Regions from separate parts of the Paenibacillus sp. 1-8 genome, predicted to be linked through region 3. Evidence: riboswitches for the same ligand, from Rfam matches in the RefSeq annotation. Region 3 holds a riboswitch; each other region holds the start of a gene.
The links. A riboswitch is a leader RNA that binds a small molecule or an ion and turns the genes downstream of it on or off. The one in region 3 is predicted to bind cyclic di-AMP.

Region 1: another riboswitch for cyclic di-AMP. It lies ahead of AC0WRU_RS19760 (TrkH family potassium uptake protein); the one in region 3 lies ahead of AC0WRU_RS00140 (G5 domain-containing protein).
Region 2: another riboswitch for cyclic di-AMP. It lies ahead of AC0WRU_RS00545 (C40 family peptidase); the one in region 3 lies ahead of AC0WRU_RS00140 (G5 domain-containing protein).

Annotation. Positions count from the first base shown of each region.
Region 1 covers NZ_CM149995.1:4,293,264-4,298,850, reverse strand. Annotated here, with positions in the region: gene uvrC (excinuclease ABC subunit UvrC) at 1-730, shown strand, start outside; gene AC0WRU_RS19765 (CPBP family intramembrane glutamic endopeptidase) at 699-2,429, opposite strand; cyclic di-AMP (ydaO/yuaA leader) riboswitch at 2,693-2,842, shown strand; gene AC0WRU_RS19760 (TrkH family potassium uptake protein) at 3,156-4,496, shown strand; gene AC0WRU_RS19755 (potassium channel family protein) at 4,515-5,192, shown strand; gene AC0WRU_RS19750 (LysR family transcriptional regulator) at 5,199-5,587, opposite strand, start outside.
Region 2 covers NZ_CM149995.1:136,018-141,604, reverse strand. Annotated here, with positions in the region: gene AC0WRU_RS00555 (M1 family metallopeptidase) at 1-1,566, shown strand, start outside; gene AC0WRU_RS00550 (hypothetical protein) at 1,578-2,405, shown strand; cyclic di-AMP (ydaO/yuaA leader) riboswitch at 2,692-2,829, shown strand; gene AC0WRU_RS00545 (C40 family peptidase) at 2,835-3,335, shown strand; gene AC0WRU_RS00540 (GNAT family N-acetyltransferase) at 3,639-4,145, shown strand; gene AC0WRU_RS00535 (4a-hydroxytetrahydrobiopterin dehydratase) at 4,221-4,520, opposite strand; gene AC0WRU_RS00530 (hypothetical protein) at 4,639-4,932, opposite strand; gene motA (flagellar motor stator protein MotA) at 5,120-5,587, shown strand, end outside.
Region 3 covers NZ_CM149995.1:27,326-32,912, forward strand. Annotated here, with positions in the region: gene AC0WRU_RS00125 (AbrB/MazE/SpoVT family DNA-binding domain-containing protein) at 1-113, opposite strand, end outside; gene AC0WRU_RS00130 (HD domain-containing protein) at 445-1,728, shown strand; gene AC0WRU_RS00135 (TatD family hydrolase) at 1,771-2,541, shown strand; cyclic di-AMP (ydaO/yuaA leader) riboswitch at 2,743-3,025, shown strand; gene AC0WRU_RS00140 (G5 domain-containing protein) at 3,295-4,443, shown strand; gene rnmV (ribonuclease M5) at 4,591-5,136, shown strand; gene rsmA (16S rRNA (adenine(1518)-N(6)/adenine(1519)-N(6))-dimethyltransferase RsmA) at 5,144-5,587, shown strand, end outside.

The DNA.
Region 1 (5,587 bases), 1.2 Mb from region 3:
GTTTAAGCTGATTGAACGGGACGAGGAACGGACATCCAAGGCTGCAAGCAATCTGGGGCGTGCGATTGGGCTGGATAGCCTGCATCGCGTGGAGGCGTTTGATAACTCTAACATACAGGGCTCCGATCCAGTCTCGGCAATGATTGTGTTCATTGATGGCAAGCCTGCCAAGAAGGAATACCGTAAATATAAAATCCGTTCTGTGCAGGGGCCGGATGATTATGAAACGATGCGTGAGGTCATTCGGCGTCGATATGAACGTGTGCTCAAGGACAATCTGGAGCGTCCGAACTTGATCGTCGTCGATGGTGGACGCGGACAGATTAAGGCCGCTGTGGACGTGCTGGAGAATGAACTGGGTTTGTTCATTCCAGTGTGTGGTCTGGTGAAGGATGCCAAGCACAGAACCTCTCAACTACTGGTCGGGGATTCTCCCGAGGCCGTGACACTGGCCCGCAACAGTGAGGAATTTTACCTGCTGCAACGAATTCAGGATGAGGTTCACCGATTCGCCATTACATTCCATCGCGAGCAACGGGGCAAATCCATGGTAACCTCTCGTTTGGACTCGATTCCGGGAATTGGCGAGAAGCGACGTAAGCTACTGCTTAAGCATTTTGGTTCGCTTAAAAAAATAAGAGAGGCCAGCGTCGAAGACTTCCGGCCTCTCTCTATTGGTGATAAGCTTGCGCGTCAGATTATAGCTGCCCTTCGGGAGGAGGAGTCGTAGAGTACGGCTCTTCTTTTTTTATGGGCTCAAACATGACTCGATTTGGCTTCTTTGGACTAAACCAGTAAACGATGTAGCCCACAATGGCCGGCAATACGATCCAGAACAAACCTGCGGTCAGGTTTACCGTGTCTCCCAGACTCATCACGCTAAGACCCATCAGAATGCTGTCAAAAATAACGTGGCTGAACATGGCGGCAATAAAGCCGTAACGCAGAAACACAAAACTGAACAGCAATCCAAGGAAGGTCAGCTCGATAGGTCTGGAAATGACCGGATAAATCGGATACAGTGTGTGCCCCAATGCCCAAATCAGCGTGGTAATCAGACAGGCAACAAAAGTATTTCTCACCATCTTTTTCACCATCGGGATACCAAACAGACGGTATACGGCTTCCTCTCCAATACCTGCCATCCATGCCATAATCGGCAGTAACCATGGATAGGCCATGTTGTAAGGAGATTGTGTGGCATCTGTTGTGGAGAACGTATTAAACGTACGCTCCAGCACAAAGAACAAAATGGATTGTACACCGAGTAAAATAAAGGCCCACAAGTAGCCCACATACATACTGCGAAGCACATACAGCCCGTAGCCCGGCTCTTTGGCGCGTGGCCAGGCATTCAGTCCAACCTTGCGCATCAGCCCGTCACCGCCAACCAAGGAGAAGTAGAGCGATACGGCCATTACGAAAGTAACCACGACTTGCAAAATCATAAGAAATATAAGCGCTCCCCGACCGCCTGCTTCTGCTTGCAGTATAGGAAGCATGTTAAATGTCCCTGCCATACTGGCAACAAAATATACAATGGACAGCACAATGCCTCGTACAAAGGAAGTGTGGCGTCGTGTGAGTGAGGCGTATACGATGGCAAGTATGCCTAACACCAAGCTAAATAAAGCATAGCCCGCGTAGGTCATCCAGTTAGCCCAGTAGGTTTGCTTTTTGACATAATCCGTATAGGACGATGGGGCGGAAAAGCTCTGTGTAAACGAGCGAACATTTCCGTCTTCAAACGTAAACGCCAGCGTAAGCACAGAGGAGCCGATTTTTTTATCGTTTACGGTGTACTTCAATCCGCCCTCGCCTTCGGATGTCGCAAGCTTCAAGTCCGATGGTTTAAAGCCAAAGCGTTTTACCCAGGCTGCCGCTGTCTGCTCCTTTGCTTCCAGCGTCATGTCTCCCTCGGCTGCGCGTACAAGCCTGCTACGTGCCTGCTCATCCGTAGAAATATCAGCTTGTGTGTAACTGGTGCTGGAGGTCATTCGTTTAAAGCTGACGACTTTGCCTGTGGACAAATCCACATGAACTTGCACTTTGCTTTTGGAAGAAGGTTCCAGTAAATCGACCCGGAAGGTTTCGTAAGGAAAACTTTTTTTCCATGTACGGTCATATTGTTGAAGCAGCTTTTCTCTGGATAAATAACCGTACAGGTCCGTTTCGGCCTGATAGGTCACGATAGGCTTTTCCGGCTGCGATTCGGTATAGCCTAGCTCGGAGCGGGCGAAGTCCAGCGCGTGTATGACTGCTTCCTGCTTGCTGATGATCTTGGCATTCATCAGTGCCTCCGGATTCGGATTACTAAACGAGGGAATAAGCAATTGAAAGACAAAAAAGCAAATCAGGCCAATCCCGCCCAGCAAGCCTAATCTTTTAAAGTTGGCCGTGAGCACGACCGGTTTCCCGATAGGATTCATGAGTTTCCTCCTTAATCTGTAAATAAGAACATCCATTAAAGATATCATACTGCACAGGTTCCCGCCAACAGACCTAGGATATTCATGAAAATGGAGTGAAAGCACTTTAAAGTTTCAATAAAATAAGATAAGCTGCGATTAAAGGTGGCCTATTCTCAAATTACCGCTAATTTAACGTTATTTCGACGAAATCGGTTTTGTGCTCTGTATACAGAAAGATTATAATCTGTTGAGACAATGCATATGAAATATATAGGTAACGATATACATTTGAGCCGAATTTCCATAGGAAAACGGGGGAACCATGTTACTGGGGTGAATTTCGCAGCCGGTCCCGGACCGGAAGTGTGAATAGGGCATACTGTGAAGCCCGAATCCGTCAGCTAACCTCGTAGGCTGTGAGCAGGAACCAAGTCAGGCACTCGGATTTCCGGTGTCTTTTTTTGTGCGAATAAAAGTTGGATAATTAAAACGTTGCTGAGTTAAGTCCGCTTCGCGCTCCATTTGATCTTCCGATCGCTGTTGTCTCTGAATTTTATTGGATTAGATAAACCCTGATAAGGTTAAAATTCAGAGACAAAGGCGAGCGCTACCGCTTCCATTTTAACCATTAAAAGGGCTTATAAAATCAGAAAAAAATCCGGGGGTAACAGCAATCGGAAGAACAATCTGCACCCGGAGCGTCTCCATGCTCATAATTCACCAAGTAGGAGCAGTGATAAATAGATGAATCCCAATGCAAGATGGCTTCGGCTTTCTCCACCGCAGATATTCGTTGTGGGCTTTGCCATTATCATTCTTATAGGCAGCTTGTTGTTAATGCTGCCGATTTCCAATACAACAGGAAAGCCGCTTGCATTTATAGACGCTTTGTTTACAGCCGCCTCCGCAACCTGTGTAACAGGTCTTGTTGTTAAGGATACTGGCACCTTTTTTACCACTTTTGGTCAAGTTGTCATCGTTGCGCTGATCCAGATTGGTGGGCTCGGCTTTATGACGATGGCTACCTTGATTGCACTGGTGTTCAAGCGTCGTATTTCCTTGCGGGAGCGTCTCATTTTGCAGGAAGCGATGAATCAGACTTCTGTAGAGGGAATTGTCGGGTTAATCCGTAAGGTATTACTGTACTCACTGGTTATTGAAGGCGTATGCGCTACGATATTCTCGGTTCGCTGGTCCTTTGATATGCCCGTAGGCAGGGCGATTTATTTTGGAATCTGGCATGCCATCTCCATGTTTAACAATGCAGGCTTTGATCTATTTGGTCACTTTCGCAGCCTGACAGGTTATGTATATGATCCGATTGTTAATTTTACGGCTATGTTTCTGATTATTTCGGGTGGTATCGGCTTTGTGGTTATGTCCGACCTGGTGGAATACCGCAAGCGAAAGAGACTGTCCTTGCATACCAAGGTGGTACTCAGCATGACGGCTGCTCTGATTGTAGTCGGCACGCTTGTCATCTTTGTATTCGAGTTTACCAATCCGAAGACACTGGGCTCGCTGGATTGGGGTGGAAAGCTGCTGGGATCTTTATTCCAATCCGTAACGCCCCGCACCGCAGGTGCCAATACGCTGGACATTGCAGGCTTGCGACAGGCTACGCAGTTTTTTATCATAATACTCATGTTTATTGGGGCTTCCCCTGGCTCCACTGGAGGCGGGATTAAGACCACAACATTCGCCCTGCTCATTGGAGCGGTGATTTCGATGCTGCGGGGCAGGGAGGATATTGTACTGTTCAGGTACAGACTTGCGCAGGGACGAGTTTACAAGGCTTTGACCATTACACTGCTGGGACTGCTGTTTGTCATTGGGGTGACGATGATTTTGTCGGCAACCGAGGATCATCATTTTCTGATGATATTGTTCGAGACGGTGTCTGCATTTGGTACGGTGGGATTGTCCATGGGGCTAACATCTGATTTGACGGTTATAGGCAAGCTGGTCATTACCCTGACGATGTTTGCCGGCAGATTGGGTCCGCTCACACTGGCTTATGCACTGACTCCGAAAAAGGGTAAGGAATTATATCGTCATCCGGAAGGCAAAATGATTATAGGATAAGGGAGTTTTCGAGTAGATATGAAAACGCAGCAGTTTGTGGTTATTGGTTTGGGACGCTTTGGCTCAAACCTGGCTTTGCAATTGGTAGATATGGGATGCGAGGTGCTTGGCATTGACCAGAATGAGGATATTGTGGATAGCATGAGTGAGCTGTTGACGCATACCGTCGTAGCGGACGCTACAGACGAGGATTCGTTACGATCGCTAGGCATTCGCAATTTCGATTGCGGCATTGTTGCGATTGGTAATGATATTCAGGTTAGCATCCTGGCTGCCATTTTGCTAAAGGAGCTGGGTGTGAGCAAAGTCGTTGCCAAAGCGATTTCTGTGCTGCACGGACGGGCGTTGGAAAAGCTCGGTGTAGACCGGGTCATTTATCCCGAGCGGGATATGGGGATACGGGTTGCGCACCAACTGGTTACGCCTAACTTGCTTGATTATTTGGAGCTGTCCAAGGAATACAGAATTGTGGAACTCAACGTTCCTGCATGTCTGCATGGCAAAACGCTATCTGAGCTGAATGCCCGCACTCGCTTTGGTTGTAGCATCGTAGCGCTTCATACGGCGAACGGTATCCTGATTGCACCCACAGCGATGGATCGGCTAAAAGCGGACGATATTATGGTTATCATTGGCTCCAATGACAATATCGGCCGCTTTGAGGACGAGGTCGTTAACGTGAACGAGGAAGGCTGATCTCCTCTACACCATACGATAGCCCGCAAACGATGCACGTGTCTCGCTGATCCAGCGCCGTGCTGTCGGCCCCAGATCGGTCGTCTCCGAGTAGATAAGGGAGGTGGTGCGCCGTGTCTCCTTCAAATCAGGCAAGTACAGCGCCGTTAGCCCATTATCCCGCAGCAGCTCGCTGCGCAAGTAGGATTTGGGCAGCAATGCGGAAGCCTTGCAGGTCGGCAGCAGACGCACAATCGCCTCGAACGAGTCAATTTCCATACGAATATCCGGCATGATGCCGCTGCGCTGGAACAGGTCATCGGTCAGACTGCGGTACCAGGTTCCTTTGGAAAAAATAATCATTGGCAATCCTTGCAGGTCTTTCATCGAAGCCGTTCCCGTCTTCATCGTTAATT
Region 2 (5,587 bases), 110 kb from region 3:
GGCTTTGGCTCCATGACACTAACTGAACTTAAAACGGAAGACGGTTTATCCCTCATGCACCGGACTCAATACGTGCAGCCGGATGACGGTAACGTGAACGACCGCTCGCTCATGAAGGTACGTCTCCCCAAGCCGGTCCGAGGCGGTGAAAGCATTACATTATATATGAAGTTTGAGGTAAAGCTACCCGCCATCTTCGCACGTATGGGCGCAACAGATGATTTTGTCATGGCAGGTCAGTGGTTTCCCAAACTCAGCGTCTACGAAACAGCAGGACAGCGCGGACGCGCCGAGGAAGGCTGGAATCTGCATCAGTATCATGGAAACTCCGAGTTTTACGCAGATTTCGGAATTTACAGTGTGCGGATTCGAGTGCCTGAAACACACATCGTGGCTGCAACCGGATTTCCCACCCGTGGAGCAGTCCGGCAAAATGGACAAAAAATATATCAATTCTATGCCGATGACGTGCACGACTTTGCATGGGCCGCTTCACCGAATTTTGTAGCCGCAGAAGAGCCCTTTTCTTCTGCCGAGGTGCCGGGTGTCAAAATCAAGCTGTATCTCGACCCATCGCACAAGGAGCTCAAGGGACGCTATATGAGCGCAGCCAAGGCCGCCCTTTCCTATTACAGCAAGTGGTACGGGCCTTATCCATATTCGACCCTGTCCATCGTTGTACCACCCAAAGCAGGCAGCGGCGCGAGCGGCATGGAGTATCCCACACTCATTACGGCCGCAGCGGCGGATCATCTGAATCCCGGCTATGGTCTGGAGCGGACAGTGGTTCATGAGATTGGGCATCAATATTTCTATGGAATGGTGGCAAACAACGAGTTCGAGGAACCATGGCTGGATGAAGGCTTTACCTCTTATGCAGAGGAACGACTCATGGAGCAGGAATATGGGCTCATCCCCAACTTGCCGTTACAGTCTGGGCAGGTATCATCCCCGCAGCCGTTAAACCGTGAGTCCTGGAAGTACGGCTCGGCTGCTAAATATGCACAAAATGCCTATTCTCGGGGCAAGCTGGTGCTGCGTGGCATTGAACGCCAGGTCGGCGCGAAGAAAATGGACCGAATTATGCGTACCTACGTCCAGACCTACCGATTCAAGCATCCATCCTCACAGGACTTTCAGCGTATCGTCGAAAGAGTCACCGGACGTTCGTGGAGCCACTATTTTGAACAATATGTATACGACGGCCAGATGGCGGATTTTTCAGTGGATCGCATTACGAACCGCAAGCTGGCCAACGGATACGAAGCAACCATTACACTCAGCAAAAAAGGGGCGGATTATCCCAAGGTCCCTGTTCAATTTACCTTCAAGGACGGCACAACGATGTTCAAGGCATGGGACGGCACGGGCAAAAGCACAACCTATCGACTAAAAAGTGCATCTCCGGTCTCCCATGTGATTGTTGATCCGCTGTACACGATTGCGCTGGAGAATAAGCATATCAACAACAGCCTGAAGGCCGAACTGAACGAAAAAACCCAGACCCGTTGGAGTATAAGTGTAACCAAGCTGCTGGAGACACTGCTTGGAAGTCTGTCATGGTGAGGTGTCTATAGATGCGTACTGTTATAAAAGAAGGCTGGGCGCTTGTGCGCATACAATTTTATATTGTCATCATTCTGTTTCTGTATCGACTGCTATGGGGCGTTTTTCTCTATCGACTGGTACAATCCGCCGTTACTCCCCTGCTGCTGCGCTACCCCGATCAGGGTCAAAATGAACTGGGACAGACGTTGTTTTGGATGGAGAGCCAGATTGCCCTGACGGACAACCGAGAGGTTCATATGTATCTGTGGATACTACTGGGGGCAACGGTGCTGCGTACACTGATTACCCCCTTCATCCGGGCGGGAATATACCAAAGTCTGCATACCCATGCGACCGAGCCGCAAAGTCTGTCTTTTTTCCGTGGAATGAAACGTCATGGCTTGTCATCGCTGATCTATTACGTCATCGAGCTTGGACTCCTGCTGCTCCCTGCTTTCTGGGTGGTGCCAAAGCTCTACCCTATCGTAGCAGGGACGCTGCAATCTCCCACCTATCTCCTGCATGTTCTGCCCTATGCCATCGGTTGGATTGCTTATGGCTGGTTCATCCGCCAGTGCATCCTGTACATGCAGCTAGGCACCGTAGGTGGTCACGCCATACTATCGTCGCTGCTTGCCTTCTTTCGCCAAATCCTCCCGGCTATCGGTATTTCGCTTCTGCTCGGTGCAGGTGTACTGCTCGTCCTTGGTCTATTCGGCACGATGGCGATGATTTGGACTGGCATGCTGGCACTCATTCTCCAGCAAACGTATCATTTTGTTACCAGTCTGGTCAGGCTATGGCACATCAGTTCACAGTACCGACTATGGCATACCGATATCTCCGGCAGAGGTTGAACCTTCACTCCGTTCCTCCCGAGCAATTTCTGGCTGTCCAAAGACAACTATCCATCTCCATTCATATCCAGGCAAACGGCACATAACTGAATACTCTTAACAAAATCCGTTCCCGCGATAAAGGGAGCGGATTTTTTTTGTAACTTTTTGCGATGAAACATTTGCCAAAGCCAGCCGACTTTGTTACAATAATCGCAGTGAACTGATAGTAACAACTTTGTAATCTTTATTGTAACCTTTACCTTCAAAACATCGTTATCGTGAATACTGCTCTCCAAGGTGCACATCTTAAGTTAAGCCTAATTCCTGGCACCTGGGAAGCGGGGGAACCAGTTTGGGTGAATTGATCTCGCAACAGAGTGGTCATAGGGGAACCTTCTACCGAATCCTTAAGCTAACCTCGCAGGCATTGGAAGGGGTATATTTTTTTTGAAGAAGAAGCTAACGATCGCAGCCATGAGTCTCGCCATTGCCTTTACATCTTTTACATTCGGTGGAGGAAGTGCATTTGCAGACTCTAAGATGGACCAGGTCATCCAAGATGCCAAAGGAACGAACTACAGAAACGGAGGCACTACACTCGACGGGTTCGATTGCTCCGGCTTCACAATGTATGTATATCAAAAACTGGGAATTAATCTGCCCCATCAATCCGGATCACAATTCAAAATGGGATCTTCCGTATCCCGCGATGAAATGAGACCTGGTGACCTGGTATTCTTCAACACCACAGGAAGAGGCATTTCCCATGTAGGTATCTTCGTAGGTGAAGGGAAATTTGCCCACTCCTCAACTTCACGTGGTGTAATTGTTAGCTCACTGAACGAAAACTATTACGCTAACCGCTATGTTGGTGCAAAAAGAATTATGAGCACAGACGCTTACCACGCCGTAGCTTCTGAAGTTCCTGATGACGACAACGTAGAATAACTAACGACAGCAAGCTAACCCTGAGCCGCAATTTGATTCTGGACGGAATCGAATTGCGGTTTTTTATGTCCACAACATCAGAAACGTTATCGTTACTGACGAACTGGCACCTCAAAAGGTTTCAGTTTCTGTGAACATCGTCGGTCTTACCGTCACGGCTGGGGGAGCATATGAACAGTAAAGCCTTCTTATTGAATGTATACCCGACTTGGGTATGAAATAAACACGCTTGCCAATCCCCAACAACTTGTCTACAATCTGTTGTTAATGGTTTAAGTACTTGTAAAAGGAGGATGGGAAGACATGCCGGCCTCAATATCTAACTACCGGATCGTACCGATGGACGAGCAGCAGGCGGCTGCGATATGTGAGTGGCGCTATGATCCACCCTACAACATATACGGCTGGCTACCTTGGGAACAAATGAAGGCGCTTGAAGTCGAATTTGGAAGCCCCACGCTTCGCCAAGAGCAATATGTTGCCGTACTGGATGACGAGAACACACTAACCGGATTTGCTCAATATTTCCCAATGATTAGCGTGACCCGGCTGGGTCTGGGAATGCACCCCGAATTGTGTGGACATGGCAGAGGCGCCGATTTTGTCCGTGCCATTGCCGAGGAAGCCAGACGACGCAACCCGGAGAATGAAATTGATCTGGAGGTGCTGACCTGGAATGGGCGCGCCATTCGGGCTTACAAGGCAGCCGGATTTGAGCTTACGGATACCTATGAACGTCAGACTCCCGATGGCAAGAAGCCATTTCATTGTATGGTATATCATCCCGACCACCAGCCTCGTGTTCTATGATAAAAGCGCCTTCGGCATACAACGGCATTGTTGTATATCGAAGGCGCTTTTATCATACGGCAGACCATGATCAGTTCAATGACTGCTACGCATTTTCTCAAAAGCTTCATTATATTGTTGGGCTTCCTTAATATCCACGGCCATAATGCCACCGTCATCCCAGGAGGTTAAACGCAGGGTCACGGTCTTATAATCAATCGTAATAAATGGATGATGATTAAATGCTTCCGATATAGCAGCAACTTCATCCACGAATGCAATCCCTTTCATAAAACTGGAAAAATTATATTTCCGGACAATCCATCGTCCTTCCTCCAGTTCCCAGCCCTCCAGCTTCTCCAGATGTGCTTCAATCTCTTCTTGTGTAAAAGGCATGATACGACTCCTCCCCGTTTATACGGAAGCCTTTCAGCCGCTTGAATGCGACCAAAACTACGATATATTGGTGTCCATATTACCACGGCCCCGTTGATAAATCCATAAGACGGCCTGCTCAAATCAAAGGTACCGACGTCAGCTCCTCATCTCCAATGAGCACATAGATACGGTGCTGCTCCGGTTCATAGATGACAACGCCGCTGCCCACAGCGATAACGGGCTCTGTACCCAGCGCATAAAACAGGTCTTCCGCCAGCGCTTCATTGACTTCCTGACGCCCTGCCGGGTCCAACCTGCCCCAATCTTCTGCTTCCATTTCGAAAAATTCATAGCTATCCGGAATGTGTCCCACAGCCTCTGTCAAATCGTTCAAAATTTGTTCATACTCCCGTCCGTGCTTCACTCCCATGCCATTTCCTCCAATTCTTCCACCATTCATTAAATAATCACCTTATTATACCGGAAATTCGTACTTAACAAAAAAGAGAGTTTTGTCGATAAATACTATAATCCGTCTTGTAATGACGTGCCTGGGGCAAGGACGACCCCGGCGGCATGAAAGGATTCAAAATCTATTCTCATGGATGAGGTGTATCATGCAAATTTCAACCATTATCGGACTTGTACTCGGGATTATGTCATTGGTCGTCGGGATGATTCTCAAAGGCGCGCCAGTGATCAACTTGGTCAACAATCCCGCTGCTTACATGATTATTTTTGTCGGAACAGCAGCAAGTATTTTTATGGCCTTCCCAATGGCAGAAATCAAACGGATTCCAAAACTGTTCAAGGTTATTTTCACGGAACAAAAGCTTTTGGAACGTAAAGAGCTCATCGGCACGTTTACCGAATGGGCATCCATTACCCGTCGCGAAGGTCTGCTTGCACTGGAATCCAAGGTAGAGGAGATCGACGATCCCTTTATGCGTGGTGGTATGCGTATGATTATTGATGGTAATGATCAGGAATTCGTACGAGATGTTCTAATGGAGGACATTAATGCTACTGAGGATCGACACCGCTCAGGCGCGCTGATCTTCTCTCAAGCTGGTATGTACGCTCCG
Region 3 (5,587 bases):
TAAATTTCCAAAGCGTCTTTTTCGCCAATACCCAATGTGCGGCGCAATTCGATTGGAATAACAACACGTCCGAGCTCGTCAACTTTTCTTACAATACCAGTGGATTTCATCATAATAAATCAGGCTCCTCTCGCCGTTTAAAATAATATAAGTGTCATGATTCGACAAATTTTTCTCTTTTCTGATATTTACTATACCAACGATTCCCAAAACAGTCAACCTTAAAATTGTGCTAACAGATTAATTATGCAAAAGTATTTAGAATAAAAAGCATGATGCATGTGTATTACCTTATTTTATTGATGATTTAAGTCATTTGTCGATTTGGAAATGCCGAAAATCTATAATTCGACATATTACGACAAACAATGTCGAATGAAGGGAATCGTTTAGGATTTTATTGTATCTTAATCCATTATTCAGAATATTAAAGGAGTTGATATCTTGCACCAGCCACTCAGTGAAGAAAAAGTTTTTAAGGACCCGGTACATAACTATATCCATGTTCAGGATACAGTGATATGGCGTTTAATCAATACTCCAGAGTTCCAACGCTTGCGTCGTATTCGGCAGTTGGGTACATCTTATCTTACGTTTCATGGAGCGGAGCATAGTCGATTTTCGCATTCGCTAGGTGTGTACGAAATTACACGGCGTATTATTTCCCAATTTGAACGCGATGAATTTTCCGATTGGCCGAAGGAAGAAAGTTTAGTCGCGCTGTGTGCAGCTTTGTTGCACGATGTGGGGCATGGCCCGTTTTCCCATTCTATAGAAGAAGCCTTTCATATGAACCACGAGGATTGGACATGCCGGATTGTATTGGGGAATACGGAAATTAACGCTGTGCTGCGGCAAGTCGATGAGGAGCTTCCTGCGAAGGTGGCTGCGGTAATTGCCAAAACGTACGACAAGCCGATTGTCGTAAACCTGGTCACAAGCCCACTGGATGCGGACCGTATGGATTATTTGCTGCGGGATGCGCACTCAACAGGCGTCAATTATGGCACCATAGATCTGGATCGTATTTTACGGCTACTGCGTCCTCATAATGGAAGAATTGTTGTGAAGGAGTCAGGCATGCATGCTGTAGAGGATTATCTGATGTCGCGCTATCAGATGTATTGGCAAATTTATTTTCACCCTGTAACGCGCAGCTCGGAAATTTTATTACGTAAAATCTTCAAGCGGGCGAAGGAGCTATTTAGAAACGGATATGAGTTTAGTTTTCTGCTGGAGCCATTGCCAGACCTCTTTCGGGGAGAGCTTACGGTGGAACAATATTTGATGCTCGATGAGTCTTTGATTCAGACAGTGTTCAGTCAGTGGAAACGGGAAAAGGACGAGATTTTAAGTGATTTGAGTACCCGTTTTATGGATCGCAAGCTGTATAAATATGTAGAGATCGAAAATATGGATACAGATACCATTGACAACATTAGGACAGCGCTGGAGCTGGTTGGTTTGCACCCGGAATATGATCTGGAAATTGATTTTCCGACGGATCTTCCTTATGATGTGTTTCGGCAGGGTGGCTCGACGGACAACCAGATTTTACTGCTGGGACGTAAAGGAGAAGTGAGAGAAATTTCCGAAGTGTCGGAAATTGTACGCTCCATTAGCGGCATTCATCGGGGTAAATATCACATGTACTATCCCCAAAACAAATTGGATGGGGTAAAGGACAAGCTTCCTGCCGAAATAATGAATTATTTTGTCAAACAATAGACAATTATATGCCAAATAAAGTAATAAAGGAGACGAAAAACTTTGAATTTATTCGACACTCACACTCATTTGGATGCGCCGCAATTTGACGAAGACCGCGAAGAAGTTATAGCACGCGCTGTCGAATCGGGAGTGACCCGAATGATTAATATCGGATTTAACCGTGAGACCATTCCGTCTACCATGAAATTGGCCGAAACGTATGATTTTATTTATGCGGCAATTGGATGGCATCCACAGGATGCGATCACGATGCAGGAAGGCGATCTGGAATGGATTGCATCGTTATGCAGTCATAAGAAAGTCGTGGCGATCGGGGAGATTGGTCTGGATTATTATTGGGACACATCACCGAAGGATGTACAGCATCGGGTGTTACGCAACCAGATTGGACTGGCTCGTGAGCTGAACATGCCTATTGTCATCCATAACCGGGATGCGCATGAAGATATTGTTAAGATTTTGCGTGAAGAAAAAGCGAGTGAGGTAGGAGGAGTGATGCACTCCTTTTCCGGGAGCTGGGAGACGGCTAAAATGGTGCTGGATATGGGCTTTCACCTCTCCTTTGGCGGGCCGATAACGTTCAAAAATGCCAAGCAGCCAAAGGAGGTACTGGCACAGGTACCGCTGGACCGTCTGCTCATTGAAACGGACGCTCCCTACCTGACGCCCCATCCGTTCCGCGGGAAGCGAAATGAGTCCGCACATGTGGGACTGGTCGCAGAGGCGGCTGCCCAAATCAAGGGAATAGCGGTGGAGGAATTAGTGTCAATAACGACCCAAAATGCCTTGGAACGATTTGACATTAAGTAAAAAAGTGAAGAAATCAATCAAAATAATGAGATAGACGAAGCTAATCATGAATTTGTTGCAGGAAACTCGAGAATATTACAATATTTTAACCGAATATTTTAGAAAATGTACTTGAAACCTGCTTTACAACATGCATAGAAACAGGATATCATCTTTTCAGTGAATTGTTGTTTGAATGTAAACACCAACAGCTCATTTCATGAACCAGTCTCGCTGAGTCCCTTTTACAGGGAACGGGGGAACCGATATGGCTTACAGTACGTCCGGTGTATGGGCAAGAAGGGAACGTCTCTTCCGCCAGCCGGCTCGACCTAGATTCTTTTCCCGGATGGGATTGAACAGGTGGAGGGGCCGTATTTCGATTTCTTTCTGGGTCTTCGGGGTGAATGTGAAGGCGACCGCCATGAGCGGTTGACCCAAGCTAGGGCGTCTCTCTACGTCCGAACCCGACAGCTAACCCCGTAAGCGTAACAAGAGAGAAGCCATCTCGTGCATGATTTTTCCGCATATTCGCACATGTCGGAAGCCACGAAAGAGCTCTCTAGTCTCTTTCTCTGGCTTTTTTTGTTGTGAATAAAAGAAAATCTGTCATCATACTGTGATTAAACAGGGGAGGACAGCATGCCGCGAAGACGGGTACATGGTGCAGGACAGCCGCAGTACGGGCTTGTCTTGTAGAAAATCTGTTATAGTCACGTCAATCTCAACTATGTCTTACTCCAGACGGCGGGCTATGTAAGGAGGACGGAGGAAATGGGCATTTTCCAAAAAGAGGAGACCCATGAGTCACGCTCATCCAGCATGTCTTACGTATTGCGTTGGAAGCAAGAAAATGTGCGCCAGGCTGCCTTGGTTGCTATTTTTCTAATCGCACTAACGATTATGATTTCAATTCTGGTGTACACTCAATCTAAAAAACAGGTCTTTTTTGTCATCGACGGTAAGGCATCTGCGGTAGAAACCCGGGAATCCAAGCTCCAAGATTTGCTCAAAGAGCATTCGATTTCACTTCAGCCGCATGATACGGTTTCGATGCCGCTGAACGGAGCAGTTCAGGATGGGGATCGCGTAGTTATCAAACGTGCCAATCAGGTCAAAGTATCTTCAGCCAATGAAACGAAGAAGCTGTACACAACAGAAAATACAGTAGAGGGTGCCATTCGCACCTCGGGCTATAAATTATCGTCAAATGATAAAGTTTACCCTGCTCTGGATGCCTCTGTTTCGTCTAACATGGATATAAAAATCGTCCGTGTGAAGAAACAGCAGGTCGAACAGAAGCAACAGGTGCCTTATCAGGTCATCAAAACGGCCGATCCGAGTCTCTATAAAGGCGATAATCGGGTCATCCAAAGCGGTAAAACGGGTGTTGTGGTCCAGCATGTTCAAAAGGTATACCATGACGGAAAATTGGTATCCAAGCAACTGGTAAACAAGGAAGTCGCGCAAAATCGTGTGGATAAGGTGATTGCGGTAGGAACGAAGAAAAAACCGGTCGTTCTGGCTGCTTCCGTCGGTCCCGAAGATGCCGTTAAGGCAACACGGGTTAGTTCGGGCAATGCTGTCCGTAAATCAGGTGTGAATTTCAAATACAGTAAAGTATTACAAAACGTCTCCATGACGGCGTATTCCTCACAGGAGTCAGGTATCGGTACACGTACCGCATCCGGCACGCGTGTCACGGAAGGGCGCACCATTGCTGTCGATCCAAGTGTGATTCCAATCGGCTGGTGGGTGTATATTGAAGGGGTGGGCTTCCGCCGTGCGGAGGATACCGGTGGCGCGATTAAAGGCCACAAAATCGATGTGTATTATGAGAGTTTGAGTCAAGCCAATCAGTTTGGTCGGAAGCACGGAAAAACCGTATATGTGATTGGACCCGTGAAGCCTGAAATTAACTAAAAACGTGTTGTATATGTTTGGGTCAATGCGATACTATTAACATCATAGTTATGCCATGCTAAGAAGAGGATATCCTCTTCTTATTTTGTTTTCAAAAGCAGGGAAAGATGAATATAGCTTACTGTGTAGTAGTGGAGGGAAACGCAAATGATCAAGGAAGTGATCGTGGTAGAGGGTCGGGATGATACGGTGGCTATTCGTCGTGCTGTCGAGGCGGATACGATAGAAACGGGCGGCTCCGCCATCAATAAAATGACGCTGCGCAAAATTGCGTTGGCACAGGAGCGGCGGGGTGTCATTATTTTGACCGATCCCGATCATGCAGGGGAGCGCATCCGCAAAATTATCGCCTCCAAGGTGCCCGGTTGCAAGCAGGCCTTTATACCGGAGGCGGAAGCGACGCGCAAAGGGGATATTGGCGTAGAGAATGCCTCGCCTGAAGCGATCAGACACGCTCTCGCACGGGTGCATACGACGGTGGAAGGGGCTGATCCTCTAATCGATTGGGCGGATCTGATTGACGCCGGACTTATCACCCACCCAAATGCTGCTGCACGGCGTATGGCTTTGGGTAATGTGCTGGGTATTGGTTACTGTAACGGTAAGCAGCTACATAAACGGCTCGCTGTGTTCCAGATCAGCCGTGAGGAATTTGCCGGTGCGCTGGCACAAATTGAAAGTGAAGGATTGTGATATCCGTATGACAGGGATTCAAGATATAGCAACACCGCGGCGCACGAAGGAGATTATTCAGCGGCACGGGTTTTCGTTCAAAAAGAGTTTGGGACAAAATTTTCTGATTGATCAAAATATTCTGAACAAGATCGTGAATGCTGCGGGATTGGACGATACGAAGGGTGCACTTGAGATCGGTCCGGGGATTGGCGCTTTGACCGAGAAGCTGGCGCAATCAGCCAAGGTAGTTACTGCTGTCGAGATTGACCAGCGGCTCTTACCTATTCTCGAAGAGGTACTGGCCCCTTATGAGCATGTGAAGGTACGCCACGGAGATGTGCTGAAGCTGGATTTGCGCGAGGTATTCGCTTCCGATTTTGCCGGGGTCAGTAAAGTGAGCGTCGTCGCTAATCTGCCGTACTACGTCACTACACCGATCCTGATGAGGCTGTTGGAGGACAAGCTCCCT